3 regions of the Streptomyces sp. NPDC092370 genome follow, and region 2 is predicted to be linked to each of the others. Evidence: riboswitches for the same ligand, from Rfam matches in the RefSeq annotation. Region 2 holds a riboswitch; each other region holds the start of a gene.

Region 1 (6,508 bases), on a different contig from region 2:
ACTCCCCCGTCCGGTCCGTGCGGAGCCTCTCCAGCACCAGCAGGGCCACGGCGCACACCACCATCAGAATCGTCGAAAGGGCCATCGCCTGGCCGTAGTTGAGGTCCCCGGGCCGCCCCAGCAGCCGGGCCACGGCCACCGGCAGCGTCGGCCGGTCGGGCCGTGCGATGAACACCGTGGCGCCGAACTCCCCGAGCGACACGGCGAAGGCGAACCCGGCCGCGATCAGCAGCGCCCGCCGCACCATCGGCAGGTCCACCTCCCGCCACACCCGCCAGGGGGCGGCCCCGAGCACCGAGGCCGCCTCCCGCAGCCGCACGTCCACCGCCCGCAGCACGGGCAGCATGGTCCGCACCACGAACGGCACCCCGACCAGCGCCTGCGCGAGCGGCACCAGGATCCAGGAGGACCTGAGGTCCAGCGGCGGCTCGTCGAGGGAGATCAGGAACCCGAAGCCGACGGTCACCGCGGACACCCCGAGCGGCAGCATCAGCAGTGCGTCGAAGCCGCGCACGAACCGCCCGGCGTCCCGGCGGGTGAGCGCGACCGCGGCGAGGCCCCCGATCACCACGGCGATGAACGTGGCGGCGACGGCGTAGGACAGGCTGTTGCCGATCGCCTCGATCGGCGGGACCAGGAACACTCCCCCGTCCTCGCTGGTCAGCGCCCGGTAGTAGCCGAGGCCCGGCGCGCCCAGAGACCGTTGCACCAGCACCGCCGGCGGGAGCACGAGCAGCAAGGCGACGGTGACGAGCACCCCGCCGAGCATCGCCCACTGCCCCGCGCCGCGGGGCCGGCGCGCGGTCACGGACGCGTCCACCAGCCGCAGGGCGGTCTCCCGCCGTCGCACGGTCCAGGCGTGCACCGCGAGGATCGCGCCCACCGCCACGAACTGGATCATGGTCAGCACGGCCGCGGTGGACAGATCGAAGATCTCGGACGTCTGCCGGTAGATCTCCACCTCCAGGGTGGAGAAGGTGGGCCCGCCGAGGATCTGCACGACGCCGAAGGAGGTGAAGGTGAACAGGAAGACCATGAGCGCGGCGGCGGCCACGGCCGGGGCGAGCGCGGGCAGGGTGACCTGCCGCCAGGCCTTCAGCGGGGACGCCCCGAGCATCCGTGCGGCCTCCTCCTGCCGGGGGTCGAGCTGCGCCCAGAGCCCTCCGACGGTGCGGACGACGACCGCGTAGTTGAAGAAGACGTGCGCGAGCAGGATCGCCCACACCGTGGTGTCCAGACGTACGCCCCACAGCTCGTCGAGCAGCCCGCCCCGCCCGACCAGCGCCAGGAACGCCGTACCGACGACGACCGTCGGCAGCACGAACGGGACGGTGACGACCGCCCTCAGGACCTGCTTGCCGGGGAAGTCGAAGCGTGCGAAGACGTACGCGCCGGGGAGCGCGACGAGCAGCGTGAGCGCGGTGGAGACCACCGCCTGCCAGGTGGTGAACCACAGGACGTGCCGGACGTCGGATTGCGCCAGCACGTCCGCGATCCGCCCGAGGTGCCAGGTCCCGTCGGCCTTCAGGCCGCGTGCGACGATCGCGGCGACGGGGTAGGCGAAGAAGACCGCGAAGAACGCGACGGGCGCGGCCAGCAGGCCGAACCGCGCCGCCGCGCCCCGCCGCCGAACGGCTACTTCAGTACGAGCGAGGTCCACGACTTGACCCACTGGTCGCGGTGGTCGGCGATCTTCGCCGCGTCCATGGTCTCGGGGTTCTTCGCCTGCGGCCCGAACTTCACGAACTCCGGCGGCACCTGGGCGCCCTCGCGCACCGGGTACACGAACATGTTCATCGGCATGTCCTCCTGGAACCGCTCGGTGAGCAGGAAGTCCAGGAACGCCTTGCCGCCCTTGGTGTTCTTCGCGTTGCTGAGCAGCCCCGCGTACTCGACCTGCCGGAAGCAGGTGCCCTCGGCGACCCCGGTCGGCGCCGTGCTCGGCTTCGGGTCGGCGAAGACGACCTCGGCGGGCGGCGAGGAGGCGTAGGACACGACGAGCGGCCGGTCGCCCTTGGCCTTCTTACCGCCCGCCGAGCCGGAGAACTCCTCGTTGTAAGCCTGCTCCCAGCCGTCGACGACCTTCACACCGTTGGCCTTGAGCTTCTTCCAGTAGCTCTCCCAGCCGTCGTCGCCGTACGCGGCGGCGGTGCCGAGCAGGAAGCCGAGGCCGGGCGAGGAGGCGGAGGCGTTCTCGGTGACGAGCAGGTTCTTGTACTGCGGCTTGACCAGGTCGTCGAAGCTGCGCGGCGGCTGCAGCTTGTGGTCGGCGAAGTACTTCTTGTCGTAGTTGACGCAGATGTCGCCGGTGTCGATGGGAGTGACCCGGTGCTGCTCCTGGTCGACGCGGTACTCGGCCTTGATCCGGTCCGAGCCCTTGGGCTCGTAGGACTGGAAGAGGCCGTTGTCGAGGGCGCGGGACAGCAGGGTGTTGTCGACGCCGAAGAAGACGTCGCCCTGCGGGTTGTCCTTGGTCAGGATGGCCTTGTTGACGGCCTGCCCGGCGTCGCCGTCCTTCAGGAAGTCGACCTTGTACCCGGACTGCTTCTCGAAGGCCGCGATGACGTCCTTGGACGCGGCCCATGAGTCGTGGCTGACGAGCGTCACGGTCTTGGAGTCACCGGACCCCTGTCCGCCGTCGGACGACCCGCACGCGGCGAGCGTGCCGGCCATGCCGAGCCCGACGACCGCCGCCGTCAGCCGCTTTGCGTTGATGCTCACTGGATTCCTCCTGGAGTGACCAGGAGAAGACGCGGCCCTGCCCGGGACTTCCGGAGTCCCGGGCAGGGCGCAACAGCTCGAGTGGTGACCGATCTCCCTACCCAGAATGACCTGGGCCAGGTTCGGAGGGTCTGCGGCCGTGTGCCGCACTCTCAGCGCTGTGGCGCTCCCCTGTCGGAATATGCAGATGTCGAATATGAGGGTGCTTACGACGGTCAGACTACCGTTCGGTGGCCGCGAGCTGACCACACGCCCCGTCGATCTCCTGACCACGGGTGTCCCGGACCGTCACCGGCACACCATGGGCGGCGATGGCCTCCACGAACGCCTTCTCGTCCTCGGGCCGGGAAGCCGTCCACTTCGACCCGGGCGTCGGGTTCAGCGGGATCAGGTTGACGTGCACCGGCCTGCCCTTGAGCATCCGGCCGAGCCGGTCACCACGCCACGCCTGGTCGTTGATGTCCCTGATCAGCGCGTACTCGATGGACAGCCGCCGGCCGGACTTGGCGCTGTACTCGAAGCCGGCGTCCAGCACCTCGCGGACCTTCCAGCGCGTGTTCACGGGCACGAGGGTGTCGCGCAGCTCGTCGTCGGGGGCGTGCAGCGAGATGGCGAGGCGGCACTTGAACCCCTCGTCGGAGAAGCGGTGGATGGCCGGGACGAGCCCGACCGTCGAGACGGTGATGCCGCGCTGCGAGAGGCCCACCCCGTCGGGCTCGGGGTCGGTGAGCCGCCGGATGGCACCGGCGACCCGGTTGTAGTTGGCGAGCGGCTCGCCCATGCCCATGAAGACGATGTTGCTCAGCCGGGCGGGACCGCCGGGGACCTCACCGTCCCGCAGGGCCCGCATGCCGTCCACGATCTGGTGCACGATCTCGGCGGTGGACAGATTCCGGTCCAGACCGGCCTGCCCGGTCGCACAGAACGGGCAGTTCATCCCGCATCCGGCCTGGGAGCTGATGCACATGGTCACACGGTCCGGGTAGCGCATCAGCACGGACTCGACGAGCGTCCCGTCGAACAGCCGCCACAGCGTCTTGCGGGTGGTGCCCTGGTCGGTCGACAGATGCCGCACGACGGTCATCAGCTCGGGCAGCAGCGCTTCCTGCAGCCGCCCACGAGCACCGGCCGGAATGTCGGTCCACTGCTCCGGATCATGCGCGTACCGCGCGAAGTAGTGCTGCGAGAGCTGCTTGGCACGAAACGGCTTCTCCCCGACAGCGGCAACGGCCTCCTTGCGCTCGGCAGGAGTGAGATCGGCGAGATGCCGCGGCGGCTTCTTGGCTCCGCGCGGGGCGACGAAAGTGAGTTCTCCGGGTGCAGGCATAACCCTTCCAGTGTGGCAGATCAACGGCGGGTGCCCAGGCCCGGAGCGGGGTGGGAGTGGTCACCTGCGGGTGCCGACTGTCGGCGTCGGCCGGCCTCGGACGGCCCAGGGACCCCGAGGGAAGCCGCAACGGTTCAGAACCCGGCCATGGACTTGTCGAGCACCCCGCCCAGCGCCCCGTAGACGCTGCAGCGAACCGAGTGACGTGTCTGCGGCGGAGCCCGAACCCACGATGAACGACATCGCGAAGAGCCCGCCGAGGACCACTGCTACCCCCGGCGGCGCTGTGCCGAGCCGTCGACGCCGCCCGCCGTGGGACGGCGACGTCCTACCCGCCCGTGTGCTCCAGCCGGTCCTTGAGGAGCTGCTCGTTGCGCGGGAGTTCCTTGCGGACCTGGGAGCGTACGACGAGAGGGACCAGGACCTTGCCCATGCCGTGGCCCTCCAGGTCGATGCCGATCGTGACGTGCGAGCGGCGGCCCTCGTCATAGGGTTCGACCTCGCCGTGCACCTGGGCACGGACGGGGCCGTCGACGCCGCGCATGCCCCAACTGCGGGGCGGGTCGTACTCGGTGACCTCCATGGTCATCGGCATGACGCGGCGGCCGACGTGCCGGGTCACACGGACCTTGGTGCCGACGCCGACGGGCCCCTCGTCGAGCCGCTCCGCGGACACGGCGCTCAGCTGCCACTCCGGCAGGCGCGAGGCGTCCATGACGTACTGATAGACCTCCTCGGGCCGGCAGTCGACGTCGATGCTCTCTCGGATGATGGCCATGATGGCCTCCTTTGGGAGGTACATCTGAATCGTCCCACTTCGGCCCCCCGGGCGTCTCCCCGAGACGGCAGCGAGCCCCCGCCCGGCAGGGCGGGGGCTCGCTGACCGGGATCGCCTCAGCCGGATCCGACGAACAGCACGAGCAGCAGCCACACCACCGGAGCCGTGGGCAGCAGCGAGTCGAGCCGGTCCATGATGCCGCCGTGCCCCGGCAGCAGCGTTCCCATGTCCTTGATGCCGAGGTCCCGCTTGATCATGGACTCGCCGAGGTCGCCGAGCGTGGCGGTGACCGCGACCGCGAGACCCAGCACCAGACCCTGCCACCAGGCGCCGTCGTCGATGAGGAACTGCATGCACAGCGCCCCCGCGACCATGGCGAAGGAGATCGCGCCGAGCAGGCCCTCGCGGGTCTTGCCGGGGCTGATGCGCGGGGCGAGCTTGTGCCGGCCGAACCGCCAGCCGACGGCGTAGGCCCCGGTGTCGCTGACGACCGTGAGCAGCAGGAAGGTGAGCACCCGCTGCGGTCCGTCGTCCGCGGTCAGCATCATCGCCACGAACGTCGCCAGGAACGGCACGTAGAACGCCGCGAAGACGCCCGCGGTGACGTCCCTCAGGTAGCCCTCGGGCGGTTCCGTCATGCGCCAGACCAGGACGCCCAGCGTCGTGAGCGCCATCGCCACCCACGCGCCCTCGGCACCCCGGACGTACCCGGCGACGACCATCGCGGCACCGCCGAGCGCGAGCGGCACGAGGGGCGCCCGGATGCCCTTGCGTTCCTCCAGCCGCTTGGTCAGCTCCCACAGGCCCACCACGACGGCCACCGCCACGACGCCGACGAAGACGGCCTTGACGACGAACAGCGACGCGACGATCACCGCACCGAGCCCGACACCGACCCCTATCGCGGCACTCAGGTCGCGACCCGCGCTCTTCTTCGGCGGCTTGGGCGCCGGCTGCGAGGCGTCGGGCATGGGCTCCGGATTCGTGTCGTTTCGGACCGGTGGGCCGCTCAGCCGAGCAGCCCCCCGGTCGTCATCCTGGTTTCCGCCGAATGCGGTCACGTCGGGCACGATGGGCATGGGGCGAGTCTGAGGCGCTTCATACGCATCGTATGCGGGGCCCGCGGAGGCGGCCCCTTGGACGTGCCCGTGGCCTGAGCCCTGGACGTGCCCCTGACCATGCCCTTGGTCGGTGGGCCCCCAGTACCCGGCCTGTGGCGGCGCCCCCCAGGAAGAGTCGTTCATCAGACCTCGAGCAGCTCCGCTTCCTTGTGCTTCAGGAGCTCGTCCACCTGCGCGACGTACTTCGCGGTGGTGTCGTCGAGCTCCTTCTCAGCACGGCGGCCCTCGTCCTCGCCGACCTCGCCGTCCTTGATCAGCTTGTCGATGGCGTCCTTGGCCTTGCGGCGCACGGAGCGGATGGAGACCTTGGCGTCCTCACCCTTGCTCTTGGCCACCTTGATGTACTCGCGGCGGCGCTCCTCGGTCAGCTCGGGGAACACCACTCGGATGATGTTACCGTCGTTGCTCGGGTTGACGCCCAGGTCGGAGTCGCGGATGGCCTGCTCGATGTTGCGCAGCGCGCTCTTGTCGAACGGGGTCACCACGGCCATGCGCGGCTCGGGCACCGAGAACGAGGCCAGCTGGTTGATCGGGGTCGGCGCGCCGTAGTAGTCGGCCACG
Region 2 (6,508 bases):
TGACACTGTCCAAGTGACCGTGGAACCCGAGACCGCCGCCGCCCCGCAGGCCAGCACCGGGCAGGGACCGCTGTACGTCGTGGGTGACGTGCACGGTTATCTCGACCAGCTGGTGTCGGCCCTCCAGGAGAAGGGCCTGCTCGACGCCTCCGGCAACTGGTGCGGGGGTACCGCCCGGCTGTGGTTCCTCGGGGACTTCACCGACCGCGGTCCGGACGGCATCGGCGTCATCGACCTGGTGATGCGGCTGTCCGCCGAGGCAGCCGCGGCCGGCGGCTACTGCAAGGCACTCATGGGCAACCACGAGCTGCTGCTGCTGGGCGCGAAGCGGTTCGGCGACACCCCCGTCAACTCCGGCGCGGGCACCGCCACCTTCCAGGCGGCCTGGCTGCTCAACGGCGGCCAGAAGACCGACATGGACCGCCTCCAGGACCATCACCTACAGTGGATGTCCCGTCTGGACGCCGTCGAGGAGGTCGACGGCCACCTGCTCGTCCACTCCGACACCACCGCCTACCTCGATTACGGCCGGTCCATCGAAGAGGTCAACGACACCGTCCGCGAGACGATCACCCGCAACGACGCGGACGAGGTCTGGGACCTGTTCCGCAAGTTCACCAAGCGGTTCTCCTTCCGCGACGAGGGTGGCGCGGACGCCGTGCGCCGTCTGCTCGATACGTACGGGGGCACCCGGATCGTTCACGGCCACAGCCCGATCCCGTACCTGCTGGGCGAAGTCGGTGCCGAGGACGACGAGGACAACAGCGACCCGGTCATCGAAGGACCGCACGTCTACGCCGACGGACTCGCCATCGCCATGGACGGCGGCGTGACCATGGCCGGAAAGCTGCTGGTCCAGCAACTGCCGCTGGATACGTGAACGTTCACCGGGCAGGCGCCCCCGCTCGGAGGACCGGGACGGCGAGGGGCCAATTTCAGTAAACCCCCTGTCACCGCATACCGTCACCGCTCTACCATCGGCTTATCCGTAGCAGGCTCCCCTCCGTTTCTGCCCGACGGCTCGTCAGCATGCCGAGCCCCAAGCCCTACGGAGCATCGGGGGATGCACATGAACAGCGTTCCGCAGCACCTGCTGAGCGAGGACCGCCAGGAATACGAGCGGATCCTCGATGAGGCGCTGCGCTCCGCACCACACCGTCCCGACCTGGCCGCTGTCGGACAGCGGCTCAACCCCGAGCAGTTGCGCACCATGGCGCTGAACGCCACCGCGCTCATCACGGCCGCCGCGTCGGCCGAATACCAGCACTACGTCAAGGTCCGCAACGAACTACGTCAGCCCGCGTCGTCCGCTTCGCCGGCCGTGCACGAGTCCGGTTCCTCCGAGCCGGGCGCGGGCGCCTCGGGGCTCGCCGCCGGCATGGGCGTCGCCGACGCCACCGGCGCGGGCGCCGTCGCCGTCGTCGCCGTCCTCGCACCCGTCCTGGCCGGTACCGCGGCGGCGATCTTCCTGCTCGTCGGCTACATCCTGCAGATGCTCGACCCCGAGCAGGGATTCGCCCGGACCATGCTCACCACGGGCTGGGTGTTCGGCGCCGTGACCGCGGTCGCGATCCTCGTCGCCGCGGTGGGACTGCTGCTCACCGCCCTGCGCAACAAGCCCACGGCCGAAAGCGGGCCGTACGGCGAATTGCAGGGGGAGGTGGCCCAGGCCAGGGCGGCCTGGCACGAGGCGCTGCTGGAACGCGGGATCCTGCCCTTCCTGCGCGAAGCACTCGTCGACCCCGGTGCGACCGCCGCACTGCACCCCACGCCCTCGTCCACCCCGGTCAGTCGCATGCCGCACCTCGGCTACGACCGCCCGGGGTTCACCAGCCCGGACGACGGCGGCCGAGGTTCGCGCCCCAGCTTCAGCAGTCCGGACTACACCAGCCCGGACTTCGGAGGCCCGGAGCACCAGCCGGAGTAGCCGTCGGATCCCGTCCGAGCAGGCGCCTCCCACAGGCCGGGGGGCATCGGCCCCCGGGCCTGTGCGCGGCAGGTCAGTCCGCTATGGGCAGGTACACGCGGTTCCCGCTCGCGGCGAACTCCTTCGACTTCAGGGCCATGCCCTCCTCGATCTCGGTCCGTGTGCCGCCGTGTTCACGGCGGATGTCCTGAGAGATCTTCATGCTGGACAAGTCCAGACCGGAGTCGCGCGGACTGACGTCGTCGTCCGGCCCCGCCAACAGGCGCTCTGCCAGAGAGCACGTAGGCAGGTCCGTGCCTTCCAGGCCGGACAGAACGGCCCATGACTCCACGAGCCGCGGGCCGTCCCACACGGCTCCGGCTAATCAGCCAGCGGCAGATAAACCCGGTTCCCGCTCGCCGCGAACTCCTTCGACTTCTGGAGCATCCCCTCGGCAATCTCCTCGGACGAGGCACCCTCAGCCGCAGCACCACCGAACCGCTCTGTGATGCTTTGGCTGATCTTCATGCTGCAGAACTTGGGACCGCACATCGAGCAGAAGTGGGCCGTCTTGGCCGGTTCCGCGGGCAGGGTCTCGTCGTGGAACTCCCGTGCCGTGTCCGGGTCGAGAGCCAGGTTGAACTGGTCCTCCCACCGGAACTCGAAACGGGCGTCGGACAGCGCGTCGTCCCACTCCTGCGCACCGGGGTGTCCCTTGGCGAGGTCGGCGGCGTGGGCAGCGATCTTGTAGGTGATGACGCCGGTCTTCACGTCGTCGCGGTTCGGCAGGCCCAAGTGCTCCTTGGGCGTGACGTAACACAGCATCGCCGTGCCCCACCAGGCGATCATCGCGGCACCGATGCCGGAGGTGATGTGGTCGTACGCCGGGGCGACGTCCGTGGTCAGCGGGCCGAGCGTATAGAACGGAGCTTCATCGCAGATCTCCTGCTGAAGGTCGATGTTCTCCTTGATCTTGTGCATCGGGACATGACCCGGGCCCTCGATCATGGTCTGCACATTGAAACGCTTCGCGATCCGGTTGAGTTCCCCGAGCGTGCGCAACTCCGCGAACTGCGCCTCGTCGTTGGCGTCCGCGATCGATCCGGGCCTGAGACCGTCGCCGAGCGAGTACGTGACGTCGTACGCGGCGAGGATCTCGCAGAGCTCCTCGAAGTTCTCGTACAGGAACGACTCCTTGTGGTGCGCGAGGCACCAAGCGGCCATGATCGAGCCGCCGCGGGAGACGATGCCGGTCTTGCGGTTCGCCGTCAGCGGGACGTACGCCAGGCGCACGCCCGCATGGACCGTCATGTAGTCCACCCCCTGCTCGGCCTGTTCGATGACCGTGTCCTTGTAGATCTCCCAGGTCAGCTCCTCGGCCCGGCCGTCGACCTTCTCCAGAGCCTGATAGAGCGGCACGGTGCCGATCGGGACGGGGGAGTTGCGCAGCACCCACTCGCGCGTGGTGTGGATGTTGCGGCCGGTGGACAGGTCCATGACCGTGTCGGCGCCCCAGCGGGTCGCCCAGGTCATCTTCTCGACCTCCTCCTCGATGGAGGAGGTCACGGCCGAGTTGCCGATGTTGGCATTGACCTTCACCAGGAACCGCTTGCCGATGATCATCGGCTCGATCTCCGGGTGATTCACGTTGGCCGGCAGCACGGCCCGGCCCGCGGCGATCTCGTCCCGCACAACCTCGGGCGCCACGTTCTCCCGGATGGCCACGTACTCCATCTCGGGCGTGATCTCGCCACGACGGGCGTACGCGAGCTGCGTGACCGCCTGGCCCTGCCTGCCCCGGCGAGGCTGACGCGGCCGGCCGGGGAAGACGGCGTCCAGGTTACGGAGCCCGCCGCGGGGCGAGGTGTGCTTGATGCCGTCGTCCTCGGGACGGACGGGCCGGCCCGCGTACTCCTCGGTGTCACCGCGGGCGACGATCCAGTTCTCGCGCAGCGGCGACAGGCCCCTGCGGACGTCGGTGTCGACGAGCGGATCGGTGTAGGGGCCCGATGTGTCGTACAGCGTGACCGACTGGCCGTTGGTGAGGTGCACCTGACGGACCGGCACGCGCAGGTCTGGGCGAGAGCCCTCGACATACGCCTTGTGCCAGCCGATGGACTTCCCGGCCTCCTCGGACTTCTCGTCCGGAACGGAGGCAGGCGTGCGTGTGTCCTTGCTGGTCATGAGACCTACTCCCTACGCCGGCATTACCCGGTAACAGGTTCGGCGGTCGACGCAGCGGCTTCCGCCCGGTGACGTTCCGTGTGAAACATCACTCGACTCCGGCGATGTTTCATGTGAAACATCGCTGGGACGGAGGTCAGCGCCCTCTCAGCCCGGTGCTCCGAGCTCCCGCGTGTACAAAAGGTGCCTCCACGCTAGCGGCAATTCTGGCGCGGTGAACAGAGGGCCCCCCTCGTTCTTGCGATGATCGGTCGGTGACCACGACGCAGCGTCCCCCCTACCCCCCGCCCGAACCGCCCCGCGGATCCGGTGCCGGAAACGGCAACGGCCGTGGTGACGGCCATGACGGCGCCGCCGAAACCCGGCACGCCGCCGAGGTCCGGCAGGAGCAGACTCAGGGGCAGGGCCCTGGGCCTGGCTACGGCCGCGTCGGGAGCTTCGGTTCCGGAGGCGGCGGTGAGCGTGATTCCGGCTCCGGTTCTGGATACGGCTCGGGCTCCGGTGATGAGTACGGCTCGGGCTCCGGCGGCGGGTACGACTCCGCTCCGGGCCGTGCGTACGGCTCTCGTCCCGGCGGAGAGTACGGGCCAGGCGCCGGTGGCGGCCCGGGTGCCGGTTCTTCCGGTGGCGGCCACGGTGGCCCCGGCGGCGGGCACAGTGGCGGGCATGGTTCCGGCCCCGGCAGAGGTGACGGGCACGGCCACGGTGGGGACAACCACCACGGTGGGGGCGACGGACACGGCCACGGCTCCGCACCGGGTGGCGGCCATGGTCATTCCCACAGTCACCACCACGGCCCGGCCACGCCCGTCTCCCTGCATCTACGCAAGGTCATCGCGGCGGTCCTGATCCCGTTCGCCGTGGCAGTGCTGGTCGGTCTCGCCGTGCTGTGGCCGGGCGGCGCCCCGTCGCACGAGCGCACCGGCGTCGGCTTCGACCGGCAGACGCAGCAGGCCACGGTCACCAAGGTGGTCGAGGTGAGCTGCAAGGAGGCCGGTGCCTCGGGCGTTCCGCCGACCGGCGACACCTCCACCGCAGAGGGTTCCTCGGCGGTGCAGGCGGAGAAGGGCACCTGTAAGAGGGCCACGATCCGGGTCGACAGCGGCAATGACAAGGGCCGTACGTTCACCGAGATCGTCCAGCCGGACCAGTCCCGCCAGTTGCACGAGGGCCAGGAGGTCGTGGTCGCCTACGAGCCCTCCGCGCCGAAGGACCTCCAGTACTCGGTCACCGACATCAACCGCCGTCTGCCCATGGGGCTGCTCGCCGGCATCTTCGCGCTCGCCGTCGTGGCCGTCGGGCGGTTGCGCGGTGTCATGGCCCTGGTCGCGCTGGCCATGAGCTTCCTGGTGCTGAACTTCTTCATCCTGCCGGCGATCCTGCAGGGCTCCAATCCCCTGATCGTGGCGGTGGTGGGTGCGAGCGCCATCATGCTCATCGCCCTTTATCTGTGCCATGGCCTGTCCGCCCGGACATCCGTGGCGGTGCTCGGCACGCTCATCTCCCTGCTGCTCATCGGCATCCTCGGTTCGGTGTTCATCGACTGGGCCGCGCTCACCGGCAACACCGACGACAACACCGGGCTCATCCACGGTCTCTATCCGACGATCGACATGAGTGGTCTGCTGCTGGCCGGCGTCATCATCGGTTCGCTGGGCGTACTCGATGACGTGACGGTCACCCAGACCTCGGCGGTCTGGGAACTGCACGAGGCCAACCCGTCGATGGGCTGGCGCGGGCTCTACCGCGCGGGCATCCGGATCGGCCGTGACCACATCGCCTCGGTCGTCAACACGCTCGTCCTCGCCTACGCGGGGGCGGCACTGCCGCTGCTGCTGCTGTTCTCGATCGCACAGAGCAGTGTGGGCACGGTCGCCAACAGCGAACTGGTGGCGGAGGAGATCGTGCGCACGCTGGTCGGTTCGATCGGCCTGGTCGCCTCGGTGCCGGTCACCACGGCCCTGGCGGCGCTGGTGGTCTCGGCCGACCGTACCGGAGCGGAGCCTGCCGCAGAGGCCTCAGGGACCCCGGCACGCGGGGGGAGGGGCCGACGCCGCAAGCGCTGACGCGTCGCCCTGCCGCAGGTGGCCTGGCCTGTGCCTGCGCAAGGCGCAAGCGCTGACGCCTCTCGCCTGCCGCAGGTGGCCTGGGCCCGGGCCCTGCGCAAGCCTCGGGCCGCGAGGGAAGACGCCCCGCACTCAGGCCCCGTGCCGGACTCCCGGCGTCGGGGCGCGTGGGCCCCGGGCGCCTCGGCCTCGGCCGCTTCCCGCGAGTCCAGCGGCTCAGCCGCGTCCCGCCCTTCCGGCGCCTCCACCGCAGCGGCCCGCACCATCTCCGGCGGCGGAAGCGTCCGCCCTCCGCGAGAAGATCGCCCGGTCATACGACCATCGCAGGAAGAAGCGTTCCTGCGCAGCTCGG
Region 3 (6,508 bases), on a different contig from region 2:
CCCCGCGCTCGCGCAGCACGTCCCGCAGGGTGCAGCCCGCGACGTACTCCATGGCCAGGTAGACGTACGAGCCGTCGGTGCCCTGGTCGAAGACCTGCACCACGTTCGGGTGCGCCAGCCGGGCCACGGACTTCGCCTCGCGGATGAACCGCTCCACGAACGAGGCGTCGACCGCGAGCGAGGGGTGCATCACCTTGAGCGCGAGGACCCGGTCGAGCCGGGTGTCCACGGCCCGGTAGACCGTGGCCATCCCGCCGACCGCGATCCGCGCGTCGACGCGATACCGGCCGTCGAGCACCTGCCCGACCAAGGGGTCCTGAAGGGTCGTGTCCACGCAGGCGAGTGTACGAGTCACGACCGACAGCCCCGTCCCCCGCCGGATTTCGAGGCGGGACTGCAGCCGACCTGTGACGTGTGTCCCGCCGATTACCGGAAGGCGGGCCGTTCCGGATCCAGCGCGGCCATCCCCTCCACCGGAGACGACGCCTCCGCGAAGTGCCGCCGCGGGATCCGCCCCGCCCGGTACGCCAGCCGCCCCGCCTCCACGGCGTGCCGCATCGCGTCGGCCATCAGCACGGGCTCCTGCGCCCGTGTCACCGCTGAGGCGAGCATCACACCCGCGCATCCCAGTTCCATCGCCAGCGCCGCGTCCGAGGCCGTACCCGCGCCCGCGTCCAGGATCACCGGCACGCGCGCGTGCTCCACGATCAGCTGGAAGTTGTGCGGGTTGCGGATTCCGAGCCCGGAGCCGATCGGCGAGCCCAGCGGCATGATCGCCGCGCAGCCCACGTCCTCCAGCTTCCGCGCCAGCACCGGGTCGTCGTTGGTGTACGGCAGCACCGTGAACCCGTCGTCGACCAGGGCCTCCGCCGCGTCCAGCAGCTCGATCGGATCCGGCAGCAGGGTGCGCTCGTCGGCGATGACCTCCAGCTTGATCAGGTCGGTGCCGAGGGCCTCGCGCGCGAGGCGGGCCGTGAGGACGGCCTCCCCGGCGGTGAAGCAGCCCGCCGTATTGGGCAGCACCCGGATGCCGAGCCTGTCCAGGACGGACAGCACCGAGCCGTGCACCGAGGCGTTCACCCGGCGCATCGCGACCGTCGTCAGCTCCGTCCCGGACGCCACCAGCGACCGCTCCAGCACATCGAGGCTGGGCGCCCCGCCCGTGCCCATGATCAGGCGGGACGCGAAGGACGTGCCACCGAGGACAAACGGATCGTCGGCCATGGTCAGCCTCCTTGGACGGCGGTGAGGACTTCCACGCGGTCTCCCTCGGCCAGGGGCGTGGAGGGCCACTCGGTGCGCGGGACGACGGTTTCGTTGAGGGCGGCGGCCACACCCGAGCGCGAGGCGGTGAGCGACCTCACGACGGTGTCGAGAGCCGTGCCGGGCCGGACCTCCCGGGGCTCCCCGTTGACGGAGATGTTCATGCGGGCTGCTCCGTGAGTGCGGTGGCGGGAGTGAAGCGCTTCGGCGTGAAGGGCCGGGCCTCCTCGGGGAGTTCGCCCGTCGTCAGGACGTGGGCCAGGGCGTCGCCGGTCACCGGCGTGAGCAGGACGCCGTTGCGGTAGTGCCCGGTGGCCAGCGACAGCCCCTCCAGGCCGGTGGGGCCGAGCAGCGGCGCGTTGTCGGGGGAGCCGGGGCGCAGCCCGGCCCGGGTCTCGGTGAGCGGGAGCTCGGTGATGCCGGGGACCAGCTCGTGTGCGTCCCGCAGCAGCTCGTAGACGCCGCCCGCGGTCACGGTGGTGTCCCAGCCCAGCTCCTCGCTGGTCGCCCCGATCACGAGTTCGCCGCTCGCGCGCGGCACCAGGTAGACGTGGCTGCCGCGCACCACCGCGCGTACCGTCCGGCTCAGGAACGGCCCGTGCCGCTGCGGCATCGTCAACCGCACCACCTGCCCCTTCACCGGGCGCACGGGAGGCAGCACGTCCCGCGGGACACCCGCGAGCCGCCCGCTGAGGCTGCCCCCGGCGAGCACCACCTGGCCGGCGGCCGGCGCGGTGCCGTCGGCCAGGACGACCCCCGCGGCCCGGTCCCGTACGACGGTCAGCCGCTCCGCCCACGCCCGGTGGAAGACCACGCCGGCCCGCTCGCACGCGGCCACCAGGGCCCCGGCCAGCCGCCGCGGGTCGATCTGGTGATCACCGTCGACCCGGAGCCCGCCACGCACGCCCGGCGCGAGCATCGGCTCCAGGCGCCGGCACTCGCGCCCCGACAGCCACTGCGAGTCCAGCCCCGACTGCTGCTGAAGGGCGTGCAGTTCGCGCAAGTGGGCCCGGTCGTCGGCGTCCAGGGCCACGGCGAGCGTGCCGCAGCGGCGGTAGCCGAGGTCCTGGCCGGTCAGCTCGGTGAGCTCGGCGGCGAAGTCCGGGTAGCGCCGGGCGGAGGCGAGGTTGAGGCCGAGCAGGGTCTGCTCGCCGTAGTGCAGTTCCGTGACGGCGGCCAGCATGCCGGCCGCCACCTGTGCGGCTCCGCCACCGGGCTCGGGGTCCACGACGGCCGTGGCGAGCCCGCGTTGCGCGGCCCGCCAGGCCGTGACCAGACCGATGATCCCGCCCCCGATGACCAGCACGTCTGATGTGGTGGACGTAGGCGACATGGGCGTCCAGCCCCTCCCTTCGCCGGCATGACCCGGATCAGGTTCGTACGGTCGGAGGCCGCCAGCCTCCCTCTCAGCCCGGTGCGTCCGGGCTCCCGCGAGTGCTTTACGTTGGCCACCCTAGCCCGATGCCGCATGCCGCAGTAAGGGAGCCTCCGCCCATGGCCCGATCCCTCGACGGTCTCGTCCTCGCCCCGGTGGCCGACCAGGCGCCAGGTCAGGTGGGCACCCGCACCCGGTTCACGTACCACGAGCGGCAGGGCGGGATCTGGGCCGAGTACAGCGGCGGCGATGTCGTACGGGGGTATCTCGTGGGTATCCGGGAAGGTGACCGGCTGGACTTCCGGTACGTGCAGCTCAAGCGGGACGGCACCACGTCCTCGGGGCACTGCGTCTCGGCGGTCGTGGAGCTGCCCGACGGGCGGGTGCGGCTGGAGGAGAGCTGGGAGTGGGAGTCCCAGCGGGGCAACGGCACGAGCGTTGTGGAGCAGGTCACGGCGCATGAGCACTGATTGACAATCCGTCAGGTGTCTATGGTGATCAGGTGAGCGAGCAGACGCAGGAACCAGGTTCGTCCGCGCCCCGGCGCGTGGTCGTGGCGGGCGCGGGCATGGCCGGGGTGCAGACCGCCGTCGCGCTGCGCGAGCAGGGCTTCACCGGCGATGTGATCCTGATCGGCGCCGAGCCCCACCAGCCCTACGACCGGCCGCCGTTGTCCAAGGCCGTCCTGCTCGGCAAGTCCGAGGGCTCCGCCTTCGACGTCGACTTCGATGCCCTCGGCATCGAACTGCGGCTCGGCTGCGAGGTGCTGGGCCTGCGCCCCGCCGACCACGAGCTGGACACCGAGGACGGGCCCGTGCCCTACGACGTCCTGGTCGTCGCGACCGGCGCCGAGCCGGTCCGGCTGCCCGGCGCGCAGGGCGTGCCCGGCGTGCATCTGCTGCGCACCCTGGACGACGCCGAGCGGCTGCGCCCGGTGCTGGCCCGCCGGCACGACATCGTGGTCGTCGGCGCGGGCTGGATCGGCGCGGAGTTCGCCACCGCCGCGCGCGAGGCGGGCTGCGCGGTGACCGTCGTGGAGGCCGCCGAGCGGCCGCTCGCCGGGGCGCTGCCCGCCGAGGTCGCCGCCCCGATGGCCGGCTGGTACGCCGACGCGGGCGCCGTACTGCGGACGCACGCGCGCGTGGAGCGCGTCGAGCAGGGTGCCGTGCTCCTCGACGACGGCACCCGGCTGCCCGCGGGCGCGGTCGTCGTCGGCATCGGCGCCCGCCCCGCCACGGCCTGGCTGGCCGGGTCCGGCATCGCGCTCGGCGCCCACGCCGAGATCCTGGCCGACGAGCACCTGCGCACGTCCGTACCGGACGTGTACGCGGTCGGCGACTGCGCCTCCTTCCCCTCCGGGCGCTACGGCGAGCGCCTGCTGGTCCACCACTGGGACAACGCCCTCCAGGGGCCGCGCACGGTCGCCGTGAACATCGTCGGCCGGGCCACGGGGGAGGCGCCGGCGGTGTACGACCCGGTGCCCTACTTCTGGTCCGAGCAGTTCGGGCGGTTCGTCCAGTACGCCGGGCACCACGCCGCCGCGGACACGACCCTGTGGCGGGGCGAGTCCTCCGGACCGGCCTGGACGGTGTGCTGGCTGCGCGATGAACGGCTGATCGCGCTGCTGGCGGTCGGCCGGCCGCGGGACCTGGCGCAGGGCCGGCGCCTGATCGAGTCGGGCACGCGGATGAATCCGCTCCTGCTGGTGGATCCGGCCAGGCCCCTGAAGGCCGCGACGGCGTAGGCGCCGGGGCCGTTGCCCGGGGCCCGGGGCAGTGCTGCCGGACCCGGCGCGTCCGCCCGGGTGGACGGGGCCGACTTCCGACTGTCAGTGGCAAATGGCAGGCTTGTTTCCGTGACCGAGATTGACGCAAAGATCGATGCTCTCGTCCCCGCCTGGCTCACCCTCCCCGACATCGCCGAACAGTTCGGCGTCGAGGTGACGCGTGTGCGGCAGCTGGTCAAGGACGGCCAGCTCATCGCCGTACGCCGCGGTGAGAACCGCGCGCTGCACGTCCCCGCCGCCTTCATCGACGGGGACAAGGTCGTCAAGGGCCTGTCCGGGACCTTGACGCTCCTGCGGGACGACGGCTTCACGGACGAAGAGATGCTGGAGTGGCTCTTCACCCCGGACCCCAGCCTGCCCGGCACCCCCGCGCAGGCGCTCAGCGAGAATCGCGGCACGGAGGTGAAGCGCCGCGCCCAGGCGCTCGCGGTCTGACCCGGCCGCGACGGACAACCGCCCGGTGCCGTGTGAGCGGGGCCGGGCCTGAACACCAGCCCGACGTGGGGGCCGTGGCCCAGTGGTCACGGCCCGGGGGAGTGCCGCGCCCGTCATGGGCGAGCACGTACCCGGCAGGGCCGGGGCGGGCGTAAGGTGCCCGGGGCGTTCGCCGCGGGACACCCGTCGCCGGACGGGGACGCTCGCGGGCCCCGCCCCGCCGGCACCCGGGCGGACGCACGCGCCTGCCGCTGACGCGCGTGCGGGCCCCGCCCGCACGCCACCGACACTCTGGGGGACACGCATGACCGGCACCGCCGCCGCACGGGCCCAGCTCGCCGACGCCCGCGTCTACCTCTGCACCGACGCGCGCAAGCGGCAAGGCGACCTCGGGGAGTTCCTCGACGCCGTGCTGGCCGGCGGGGTCGACATCGTGCAGTTGCGCGACAAGGGCATGGAGGCGGGCGAGGAGCTGGAGCACCTGGCCGTCTTCGCCGACGCCTGTGCGCGGCACGGCAAGCTCCTCGCGGTCAACGACCGTGCGGACGTCGCCCACGCCGCCGGCTCCGACGTCCTGCACCTCGGCCAGGGCGACCTCCCGGTCCCCGCGGCCCGCGCGCTCCTCGGCGACGACATCCTGATCGGCCGGTCCACCCACGCCGGGACCGAGGCCGCCGCGGCCGCCGTCCAGCAGGGCGTGGACTACTTCTGCACCGGCCCGTGCTGGCCGACCCCCACCAAGCCGGGCCGCCACGCCCCCGGCCTGGATCTCGTCCGCTACACCGCCGCCCTCGGCACCGACCGCCCCTGGTTCGCCATCGGCGGCATCGACCTCGGCAATCTCGACCAGGTCCTGGAGGCCGGTGCCCGGCGGGTCGTCGTCGTCCGGGCGATCACCGAGGCCGACGACCCGGGGGCCGCTGCGGCCGAGTTCGCCAAGCGGCTGCGGGGACAGTAGTCGGGACGGTTTGTCCAAGGGGTGGACAACAAGCGGATAATCCGGGCAAATGTCGTTCCTTGGTTGGGGGACCGACCGCCCCTGGCTAACCTGCCGGTATGGCCCTCGGCACCGCATCCATCAGGTCGGACCACGCGCGCACCGTCCGCGACATGCTCGCGGCCGGCAAGACGACGTACTCCTTCGAGTTCTACGCCCCCAAGACCCCGAAGGGCGAGCGGAACCTGTGGAACGCGCTGCGCCGGGTCGAGGCGGTGGCGCCCGACTTCGTCTCCGTGACCTACGGCGCGGGCGGCTCCACCCGGGCGGGCACGGTCAAGGCGACCGAGGCGATCGCCTCCGACACCACCCTCACCCCGATCGCCCACCTCACCGCGGTCGACCACTCGGTGGCCGACCTGCGCAACATCATCGGCCAGTACGCCGACGCCGGGATCCGTAACATGCTCGCCCTGCGCGGTGACCCGCCCGGCGACCCCATGGGCGACTGGGTGCCGCACCCCCGGGGCCTCGCCTACGCCGCCGAACTCGTCGAGCTGATCAAGGCCTCCGGCGACTTCTGCGTGGGCGTCGCCGCCTTCCCGGCGATGCACCCCCGCTCCGCCGACTGGGACACCGACGTCCGCCACTTCGTCGACAAGTGCCGAGCGGGCGCGGACTACGCCATCACGCAGATGTTCTTCCAGCCGGA

The links. A riboswitch is a leader RNA that binds a small molecule or an ion and turns the genes downstream of it on or off. The one in region 2 is predicted to bind thiamine pyrophosphate.
Region 1: linked by a shared signal. The riboswitch ahead of ACIQHQ_RS30520 (thiamine ABC transporter substrate binding subunit) and the one ahead of thiC (phosphomethylpyrimidine synthase ThiC) in region 2 are both predicted to bind thiamine pyrophosphate.
Region 3: linked by a shared signal. The riboswitch ahead of thiO (glycine oxidase ThiO) and the one ahead of thiC (phosphomethylpyrimidine synthase ThiC) in region 2 are both predicted to bind thiamine pyrophosphate.

What each region holds. Positions count from the first base shown of each region.
Region 1 covers NZ_JBIVQO010000012.1:177,905-184,412, reverse strand. The annotation lists gene ACIQHQ_RS30525 (ABC transporter permease) at 1-1,597, opposite strand, end outside; gene ACIQHQ_RS30520 (thiamine ABC transporter substrate binding subunit) at 1,636-2,673, opposite strand; TPP riboswitch at 2,798-2,904, opposite strand; gene rlmN (23S rRNA (adenine(2503)-C(2))-methyltransferase RlmN) at 2,942-4,048, opposite strand; gene ACIQHQ_RS30510 (SRPBCC family protein) at 4,377-4,826, opposite strand; gene ACIQHQ_RS30505 (phosphatidate cytidylyltransferase) at 4,943-6,070, opposite strand; gene frr (ribosome recycling factor) at 6,070-6,508, opposite strand, start outside.
Region 2 covers NZ_JBIVQO010000005.1:190,111-196,618, forward strand. The annotation lists gene ACIQHQ_RS17760 (metallophosphoesterase) at 1-880, shown strand, start outside; gene ACIQHQ_RS17765 (hypothetical protein) at 1,064-1,927, shown strand; gene ACIQHQ_RS17770 (hypothetical protein) at 2,001-2,129, opposite strand; gene thiC (phosphomethylpyrimidine synthase ThiC) at 2,288-4,090, opposite strand; TPP riboswitch at 4,083-4,272, opposite strand; gene ACIQHQ_RS17780 (YibE/F family protein) at 4,345-6,156, shown strand.
Region 3 covers NZ_JBIVQO010000001.1:1,050,272-1,056,779, forward strand. The annotation lists gene pknB (Stk1 family PASTA domain-containing Ser/Thr kinase) at 1-334, opposite strand, end outside; gene ACIQHQ_RS04710 (thiazole synthase) at 427-1,224, opposite strand; gene thiS (sulfur carrier protein ThiS) at 1,227-1,427, opposite strand; gene thiO (glycine oxidase ThiO) at 1,424-2,596, opposite strand; TPP riboswitch at 2,594-2,705, opposite strand; gene ACIQHQ_RS04725 (hypothetical protein) at 2,758-3,108, shown strand; gene ACIQHQ_RS04730 (NAD(P)/FAD-dependent oxidoreductase) at 3,141-4,382, shown strand; gene ACIQHQ_RS04735 (Rv2175c family DNA-binding protein) at 4,494-4,859, shown strand; gene thiE (thiamine phosphate synthase) at 5,164-5,817, shown strand; gene metF (methylenetetrahydrofolate reductase [NAD(P)H]) at 5,916-6,508, shown strand, end outside.